Regions from separate parts of the Lelliottia sp. JS-SCA-14 genome, predicted to be linked through region 2. Evidence: predicted binding sites of a transcription regulator. Region 2 holds the regulator's gene; the other holds the start of a gene.
The links. The regulator CRP, encoded in region 2, controls carbon source genes, mostly activating them, when cyclic AMP is high. The targets are predictions, from matches to a motif close to ATGTGANNNNNNTCACAT.

Region 1 (4,759 bases), 1.4 Mb from region 2:
GCCAGAACTCGGTGCGCGTCGCCGGGACTTTAAACAGATAACAGTCGTGATGGTGCCAGAAACAGCCGTGGGTGAAGATGATGCAGCGATAATCGTCGAGGATAAAATCGGGGCGGCCGGCCAGCGCCGCATCCTGCGCGCGAAACGCAAAACCGCTCTGGGTTAGCAGCCCCGCCAGCCGTTTTTCAATCGCGGTGTCACGCGTGCCGATGGCACGCATGTTTTTACTGCGCGTCGCCTTACTGTGCACATCCGTCATTGACGGCCTCGCCCAGACGCAGTTTGACGGCCTGTTTGATCCGCGATTCGAGCAGTTTTGCCACCGCCGCAAAGGCCGGCACCACCACGGAGTTGCCAAACTGGCGATAGGCCTGGGTATCCGACACCGGAATGCGGAAGCGATAGCCCTGCGGCGATTCGAAGCCCATCAGACGCGCGCACTCGCGCGGCGTTAAGCGGCGCGGGCGATGTTGCTGATTGTTCGGGTCGTCGAAATTCACTTCGCCCAGCGCTTTATCCCAGCCTCTGTCGATCAGGATTTCGGCACCGTCTTTGTAATAGCGGGCCGACAGCGTGCGAGTGACGCTGTGCGGATTAGTCGGGTCGACCATGCCAAACCCGAAGCCGTTGCCCTTCGCCTGATGTTTTTTGGCATAGCGGTAAAGGTATTTCCACAGCACCGGCGTGAGGATAAATTTGGCGTCCACCACCGGTTCGAGCAGCTCGGCAATGGAAGGTCGATGCGCGGGATAGAGCGACGGAATACCGCGCAGCGTGAAGTTGCCCTTCAGGTTCAGATCGCGGCGGAAGCCCACCAGCACAATGCGTTCCCGGTGCTGCGGCAGGAAGTGTTTGCCGTCGATAATCTTGGGATCGTCCGCGCCCATGTCCTGCGAATCGGACACGTCATAGCCCAGTTCATCCAGCGTTTGCATGATGATGCGGAAGGTTTTGCCGCCATCGTGGCTTTTGAGGTTTTTGACGTTTTCCAGCACAAAAATTGGCGGTCGACGGGCGTCGATGATCCGCACCACGTCAAAAAACAGCGTGCCCTGCGTATCGCAGGCGAAACCGTGAGCGCGGCCGAGGGCGTTCTTTTTCGACACGCCCGCCAGCGAGAACGGCTGGCACGGGAAGCCCGCGAGCAACACATCATGCTGAGGAATATTTTGTCGGATGTGCTCCGCCGCCTCGTCGTCGCTGACGCCAGGTTTGTGGCTTAGGGTGACGTCGCGGATATCTTCGTTGAAATGATGCGTGTGCGGATCGCAGTACCAGTTGGCTTTGTAGGTGCGCACCGCGTGTTTGTTCCATTCGCTGGTAAACACGCACTGGCCGCCGATGGCCTCAAAACCGTTGCGGATCCCGCCGATACCGGCAAACAGATCGACAAAGCGGAAAGCATAATTGGGATGAATGGCCGGTGGGCGCGGAAGCAGGTTTTGCAGGTAAGTAAATTCCCGCTCGCTCAGGCGGTGCCCTGCCCTGTCGCTGGTAACCAGTCGTTTGAGGATCGCCGGGCTCCAGTGGCTTTCACCTTGCGCATTCAGCTCATTGACCAGGGTTTTCGCATCATAGATGGTCAGCAGTTTGCTCAATAACGCCTGCACCGTGGCCGTGGATTTCTCTGCCAGCAGAAGTGCGGGCGCTATCACTGATCGTTTTTCCTGCATACCTTTAACCGGGCAAAAGAGACTGAGGACAGATTACCATAGTTCCGCTTTACACATCGCGCTGGAATCGGCGCAGCGCCTGCGTATCTATCCCGAGACAATCGCCCTGCAGCTCGGCGCTCAATTTCGCCATAAACTGCACTAAAAAGCTGGCGTTGTGACGGGCCAGCTCGCGGCCCATCCCGGTCTGCATGGTCTCCGGAAGGCGCAGCAGTTTGGTCTGGAAATGGTCGAGGGCAAACTGTTTGTCGTTTAAGTCGCGCGCATCGGCAAAGGGATCGTTGGCATCGAACAGCGCCACACCCAGTGAACCCGATACGGCGAAGACGCGCGCCAGACCGATCGCGCCGAGGGCCTCCAGCCGGTCCGCGTCCTGAACAATTTTGGCCTCAAGAGTCTGCGGCGCGATTCCCGCGCTGAAGCTGTGCGCTTCGATGGCGTGTTCAACCGCAGGAATGCTTGCTTTGGGGAAATCCGGGAAATCGTCCGTGAGGATCTGCCGGGTTTTGCGCGCCGCAAGCTTTGAAGAGTGGCTGCGTTGGGGATGATTTTTAGGCAGGCTGACGATGTCATGGAAATAACAGGCCGTGAGGACCACCAGCGCGTCGACGGCTTGCCCCACCATCATCCGCTGCGCGGTCATCCACACGCGGCGGAAATGTGAAATGTCATGCGCCGCGTCATCGGTTTCGTGATGTTCCGTTAGCCAGGCTTCGAAGCGTTGCGGCCAGTGAGCAAGTTCCATGATCTCTCCTTTACGAAACGCTCACCTTAACAACTTTCCGCAAGCCAATCACTCGTTGTTGTCGCGCGGGCGCGTGTACCAGGCGATAGCGCCCAGAATGCCGCCCACCGAGCCCAGCACCAGGAACCCGAGAAACGCCCCGAGCCACTTCCCGCTGGTCGATCCTAAATCGCCCTCGACGACCATATTCGGCGCGGAGGGAATTTTGCTGACCACCCACAGATAGCGGAGCATCGCCCAGACAAAGTATCCGCAAAATGTGTAAAACGCCCACAGGGCGAGTTTGCCTCCCAGGCCACGCGAGTTGTTCTGTTCCATGTTTAACCTTTACTGCCGCGGTAATGGCGTTACCGCTCTCACATTGCGAGCTCAAAAGTGTGAATAAAGTCACATTTTGGCACTCTTTGCGTCGTCATGCGACGGTAAAGGTCGAGGGATTTATCTTAAGTTGATCGGACGCAAGTAAAAATCAGAATCTCGAAAACACCAAAGGCCGCATCTGCGGCCTTTTTGTTCACAAGCTCAAGGGTTACGGCGCTTCCTGCAACGCCACGCGAATAAACCCGTTATTCTGCTCCAGTAATTCACGCGCCTGCCAGGCGTCCAGACCGGTCATCACCGTTAGCACGGCGGTTTTGCAGTGGTGGTTGCAGCTTTCCAGCGCCGCTTTGGCAACCGTGCGCGTGCAGCCGCCCGCCTCCATCACAATCGCGATCTGCCGTTCGGCCCACTTGATGCTTTTCGCTTCCAGGTCCACGCGCATATTGCTGTAAACCCGACCGGTGCGGACGGCGAGTCCCGTCGCAATCATATTGAGGATCAGTTTTTGCGCCATGCCCGCTTTGGCGTTGTTAAAGCCCGCCACCACATCTGGTCCAGTTTGTGGCGCGATAATCATGCTCGCCAGCTGCGCGGCTTCGCTCTGTTCATCGCTGGTAATGATGGCAACCGGTGAACTCAGGGACCAGGCGTGGCGCATCGCCCCCCAGACCCACGGCGTTTTGCCGCTGACGGAGAGCGCGAGCATCATGTCGTGCTCGCCAAAATTCATGGCCTGCAGATCGGCCACCCCGCGATCGTAATTTCCCGCGCCGTCTCCGGCATCAAGCCCAATGACCGGATGTTTGCCCGGGGCGTACTCCAGCGCCGCATGCAGCGCTGCGCGACCAGACGGCCCGGCGCCGACAATAAACAGCCGTCCGCCGTGGCTCAGAGTGGCCGCGGCGTTATCCACCACGCGGGCGATGACAGGTAAAAAGGGAGTGATGGAGTCGGTAATGCATTTATCATCCTGATGAATCACATTGAGCATGTCCAGGGTCGACAACCTGTCGATATCCGCCGTTTCCGCGTGGCGTCTCTCCGTGACCAAACCGTTCAGCTTAACGCTCATAAACTGCCTCCTTGTTATGAATTCCCCCACACTATAAAGTGTTTTATATGGATGACCTGCGAGGGGGGTCACGAAAAGAGCAGCATTCGTCAGCTTTTACATCGCTTTAAGAAAGCGCCATCATCAGCGATAATTACCCCTTTCTAATTATCCACGGGGTTTCGATGAGCGATTTGCAGCCTTTAGCCACGACGCGCAAGCGCCCGATGAAACTCAACACTCTGGTCACCCTGATGGTGTGCGGCGTGATGGGGTCGGTGTTACTGGTGATTTTTGCGCTCTATTTTGTGCAGGTCACCCGCGCCACGCGCGACGGCGTGAAAGATACCGCCCTGGCGATTGCCCGTACGCTTGCCGATAGCCCCGATGTCAAACGCGGCTTACAGCACTCACCTGAAAACAGCCCTATTCAGTCCGTCGCCGATGCCGTCACCCGCCGCAACGATCTGCTCTTCGCCGTCGTCACCAATATGCAGGGCGTGCGCTACTCTCACCCGAATAACACCCTGCTCGGCAAACGCTTTATCGGGGAAGACATCAGACCGGCGCTGGAAGGGAAGGAAAATGTGGCGGTCAACCACGGCGTACTGGCCGAAGCCTTACGTGTCTTCACTCCGGTTTATAACGATCAGCACCAGCAGATTGGCGTGGTCGCGATTGGGATTTCGCTTAACAAAGTGGATGAACAGATCAGTCGCAGCCGCTGGGGCGCCATCTGGGCGATACTCTTCAGCGCGCTGATGGGCACGCTGGGGACCTGGGGGCTGGTGCATCTTCTGAAGCGGATTTTGTTCGGGCTGGAGCCCTATGAAATCTCCACCCTGTTTGAACAGCGTCAGGCGATGCTGCAATCCCTGAAAGAAGGCGTCATTGCCGTCGACAGCGAGGGGCGCGTCACGATGATTAACCACGCCGCCCGCCAGATCCTCCTCCTGCCTGCGGGCAATA
Region 2 (4,759 bases):
GGTGGAGAGCCAGGATATCGACGACGGCATGAATCGCTTTGCGAGTGCAGTGAAGAAGATCGTTCAGGTTTTGTAGGCCGGGTAAGGCGAAGCCGCCACCCGGCAAAACTCACGACTCTTTGCGCCGCAAAATCCGCGTCAACCAAATCCCGTGATGCGGACGCTGACGCCATGCCACCGACGAAATGGTGTGCATGGTGTTCAAATGCCCTAATACCCGCTGCAAATGCTGCTCGAGGGTGCTCATCGGCCCATGGGTCAGCGTCTCTGGCGCTTCCAGAATGTTCGAATCCCCCGATTCTCCCGGCGCGTCGTACTCCAGACGCTGCTGACAGCGCTGCAACGCAATTTCACACGACTGCAAATACCGCTGCGCCAGATCCGGCGTCAGCATCGTGTGCTCGCGCGCCAGCGTGGTCATGGCGTTGATATGCTCGACGATAAACTGGCTGTGCGTCACCCACAGTTTCATATCCGCCAGATAGTGCGAGTTAAAGCCCGGCTCCTGCATCGCCTGGTTTAGCGAGTTAAACAGGGCGTTGTGCGCCTGGTTGACCTTCATGCGCTGATAGGCCAGCGGCGAGGCTTTCGGGTCGTCGCTCAGTATCAAACGAATCGCCTGCTGATCGGCTTCGAGCGCATCGTGGGCGTTCTGGCGTAACAAGCCGCTTTGCCATTGCGGCCACAGCCAGACCATGCCGCCGAAGGCGATCAAACAGCCAATAAGCGTATCCACCAGCCGCGCGACAATGTACTGCTCGCCGTTCAGGGTCAGGAGTTGCAGGGTATATACCGCCGTCACCGTAAACCCGACCATCGCCCAGCCATAGTTTTTACGGATGATCAGATAGCCCACGAGCGTAATCACCAGCATTCCCGCGAGGGTGTAGCCGTCGGGAACGTGGAAGTGCAGCGTCACCCCGGCAATCACTAACCCGGCAAAAGTCCCGAGCGCCCTGTGAAGAATGCGCACTCGCGTGGCGCCATAGCCGTTCTGGGTGACAAACAGCACGGTCATGAGGATCCAGTAGGGCTTCGGTAAGTGCAGCGCGACGCCCATCAGGCTCGCCACGCTGAGCATGACGCTGATGCGCGCGGCGTTGCGCAGGGCGGAGGATTTCAGCGACAGATAGCTTTTCAGCGCGGGCAGCAGCGGCAGACGTTTTTGCTTATCGGCCATCAGGTCGCGGGAGTAGAGCGGACGCTGGGTGCGCAGCACGCGCGCGATGCGGCTAAAGTGCCATGCGCAGAACTGTCCGACCGGGTTATCCGGGTGCTGGCGCGCGATTTTCTCCAGCGCTCCCAGCTGCTTATCCATGGTAAAGCGCGTCGGGTAGCGGTGATACAGAATATCGTCCGCCAGCACGCGCAGGCGAGTCGCGACCGTCTGGGCATTCCAGCGGATCACCGCCTCGGCGTGGCTGCGTTCCACCAGCTTTTGCACCTCCTGCGGGTGATGCAGGCTGACGGAGATATGCTCCTGCAGATCCAGCCCGACCTGGAAGACGCGCAGCAGGCGTTTGTATTCATGATTTTTATTGGCCGCCAGCATGTGCAGCTGCTGATAACACTGGCTGATGAGATCGACCACTTTTTGCTGGCGCGACAGCAGCGGTGGCAGGGACTTTTCGGGGTCAGTGTGCTGCGTCAGCAGGGTGTATTTAGCTTCGCAATATTCGGCGAGCTGGACGTAGAGCAGGCTCAGGGATTCGCGCAGCGGCTGCTCTCGCCACATCCAGAACCAGAACCAGTTAAACAGCCCGTACCACAGCGTGCCGGCGGCATAGATCAGCAGCGGCTCCCAGACGGGCATATTTCCGGCGAGACTCAGCGTGAAAATGGCGGCAATGAGCGATGCGGGCAGCAGGCGGGCGTGAAGCGCGCTGATCTCCGCCGTGACGCCCAGCGTCATCGCCAGCACGGTCAGAATGAGCGGCAGCGGGATATCGCGCGCCAGCAGCAGCTGCACGGCGAGGCTGCATCCGGCAAACAGGCAGCCGCCGATAATCAGACGTTTGAAAAAGCGTTTGTGGGGAGTATCGAGACCGGCAATGTTGCAGCAGGCGGGGACGAGAGAGAACAGCAGCCCCTGTTGCAGATGACCGAGGATCAAACCAACGGCCACGGGAAGACATAACACCAGAGTTTGACGTAGTGCGTAGTTAACTTCCGGGTGATAAATCAGCCTGCGCCACATAGTCGTCAGAGACAAAAACGGCGTGACATCTTGCGATGGCACGCCGAATTTTGCGGAATTAACGGGTCCCGTAGACCACGATAGTTTTACCGTGAGCGGAGATCAGGTTTTGATCTTCCAGCATTTTCAGGATACGACCTACGGTTTCGCGAGAACAGCCCACGATCTGACCAATTTCCTGACGGGTAATTTTAATTTGCATACCGTCCGGGTGGGTCATGGCGTCAGGTTGTTTCGCCAGGTTCAGCAGCGTCTGCGCGATGCGACCGGTGACGTCCAGGAAAGCGAGGTTGCCCACTTTCTCGGAAGTGACCTGCAGGCGGCGAGCCATCTGCGAAGAAAGGCGCATCAGGATGTCCGGGTTCACCTGGATCAGCTGACGGAATTTCTTGTAGGAGATCTCAGCGACTTCACACGCGGTTTTCGCACGCACCCAGGCGCTACGTTCCTGGCCTTCTTCAAACAGGCCCAGTTCACCGATGAAATCGCCCTGGTTCAGATAAGAAAGGATCATCTCTTTCCCTTCTTCATCTTTGATCAGCACTGCCACCGAGCCTTTGACGATGTAATACAACGTTTCCGCTTTTTCACCCTGGTGAATCAGCGTGCTCTTCGATGGGTACTTATGAATGTGGCAATGAGACAAGAACCATTCGAGAGTCGGGTCTGTTTGCGGTTTGCCAAGCACCATGCGCTGTTATCCTCTGTTATAAGCTGTCTCAGAGTCAAAATCGCATCCTGACTCTGGGGTTGCAATCGAATTCTTACCCGTACCTGGGAAGTGGCTGTCGCACTGTTCGCAGCCAGTAAAGTTTGATGTCCTCTGCATACATGTGTAACGTCAATGTATTACTGTAGCATCGAGACTGTTTTAGCATAGCTTTAGCCGCGTGTCTCCTGGTGTCTCGCTTCAGCATGATGCAGGTCGCCTTCCGTTGCGAGAATTGTAACGCACGCGTAATCTGTTCATAAAAATGCAACTTCGGAGTTAATAAAAATGCAAGCGCGTGTGAAATGGGTTGAAGGTTTAACGTTCCTTGGCGAATCCGCTTCAGGGCACCAGATTTTGATGGACGGTAACTCCGGAGATAAAGCGCCAAGCCCGATGGAAGTGGTGCTGATGGCGGCTGGCGGGTGCAGCGCGATTGACGTGGTGTCGATTCTGCAAAAAGGCCGTCACGATGTGACCGACTGCGAAGTGAAGCTGACCTCAGAGCGTCGCGAAGAAGCGCCGCGTCTGTTTACGCATATCAATCTGCATTTTATCGTCACCGGAAAAGAGCTGAAAGATGCCGCCGTGTCCCGCGCGGTGGATCTGTCTGCGGAGAAGTACTGCTCTGTGGCGCTGATGCTGGAAAAAGCGGTGAAGATTACGCATTCGTATGAAGTGATTGACGCTTAAAACAAAGCCCGGTGGCGCTACGCTTACCGGGCCTACAAAAGCATGAACGTAGGCCGGATAAGCGCAGCGCCATCCGGCAACAAACCTCAGGCGATCTTCTTGCCTTCCATCAACCGCTGCACCAACGGCATCATGATCAACTCCATCGCCAGCCCCATCTTCCCGCCCGGTACCACCAGCGTATTGATATGCGAAATGAATGAGCCCTGCAGCATCGCCAGCAGCCACGGGTAATCAATGCCTTCCAGGTTACGGAAATGGATCACCACAAAGCTTTCATCCAGTGAAGGAATGGTTTTCGCTGCAAACGGGTTAGAGGTGTCGACTGTTGGAACGCGCTGGAAGTTGATGTGGGTGCGGGAAAACTGCGGCGTCAGGAAGTTAATGTAATCCTCCATCGAACGCACCACCGAATCCATCACCGCTTCGCGCGAATGGCCGCGCTCGCTCATGTCGCGGGTCAGCTTTTGAATCCACTCCAGATTGACAATCGGCACCACGCCGACCAGCAGATCCACGTGGCGCGCCACGTCATGCTGCGGCGTCACCACGCCGCCGTGCAATCCTTCGTAAAACAGCACGTCAGTCGGCTCCGGCAGGGGCTGCCACGGAGTGAATGTGCCTGGCACCTGATTCCAGGGTACCGCTTCATCGTAGGTGTGCAGGTATTTGCGCGACTGGCCTTTGCCCGTGTGGCCGTAGTCCTGAAAGGTTTGTTCCAGCAGGCCAAAGTCGTTGGCGTCTGGCCCGAAGTAACTGATGTGCTTGCCTAAATCGCGGGCCTTGCGGATAGCCATGTCCATTTCAGGACGGGTGAAGCGATGAAAGCTATCGCCCTCCACCTCGGCCGCGCGCAGGTTGAGCTGCGCGAAGATCTTGCGAAAAGCGAGGCTGGTGGTGGTGGTTCCCGCACCACTCGAACCCGTAACGGCAATAACCGGATGTCTGGCGGACATAGCAACTCCCTGAATGGAAAGATGGAACAATCAACCGCGAAACTGATTGCGCGGCATGATGTTGACCGTTTCGTGCAGTTCAGACCACACCAGCAACACCTCGCCGCTTTGTAGCTGCCGTTTGACATCGGCGACCTTTTGTTCGAGCGAACGCTCATGTTCACCATAATCGGTGCCTTCGCGTAATACAAAGCTTTCAATCAG

Region 1: drpB (cell division protein DrpB) is a predicted target of CRP. The motif match lies at 2,794-2,811, and genes of this name have one in related genera.

What each region holds. Positions count from the first base shown of each region.
Region 1 covers NZ_CP141606.1:3,017,649-3,022,407, forward strand. The annotation lists gene U9O48_RS14190 (very short patch repair endonuclease) at 1-259, opposite strand, end outside; gene U9O48_RS14195 (DNA cytosine methyltransferase) at 240-1,673, opposite strand; gene U9O48_RS14200 (phosphohydrolase) at 1,723-2,418, opposite strand; gene drpB (cell division protein DrpB) at 2,467-2,736, opposite strand; gene U9O48_RS14210 (N-acetylmuramic acid 6-phosphate etherase) at 2,948-3,811, opposite strand; gene U9O48_RS14215 (sensor histidine kinase) at 3,976-4,759, shown strand, end outside.
Region 2 covers NZ_CP141606.1:4,441,918-4,446,676, reverse strand. The annotation lists gene argD (bifunctional acetylornithine/succinyldiaminopimelate transaminase) at 1-76, shown strand, start outside; gene U9O48_RS20845 (YccS/YhfK family putative transporter) at 110-2,197, opposite strand; gene crp (cAMP-activated global transcriptional regulator CRP) at 2,256-2,888, opposite strand; gene U9O48_RS20835 (OsmC family protein) at 3,195-3,599, shown strand; gene U9O48_RS20830 (phosphoribulokinase) at 3,686-4,555, opposite strand; gene U9O48_RS20825 (YheU family protein) at 4,586-4,759, opposite strand, start outside.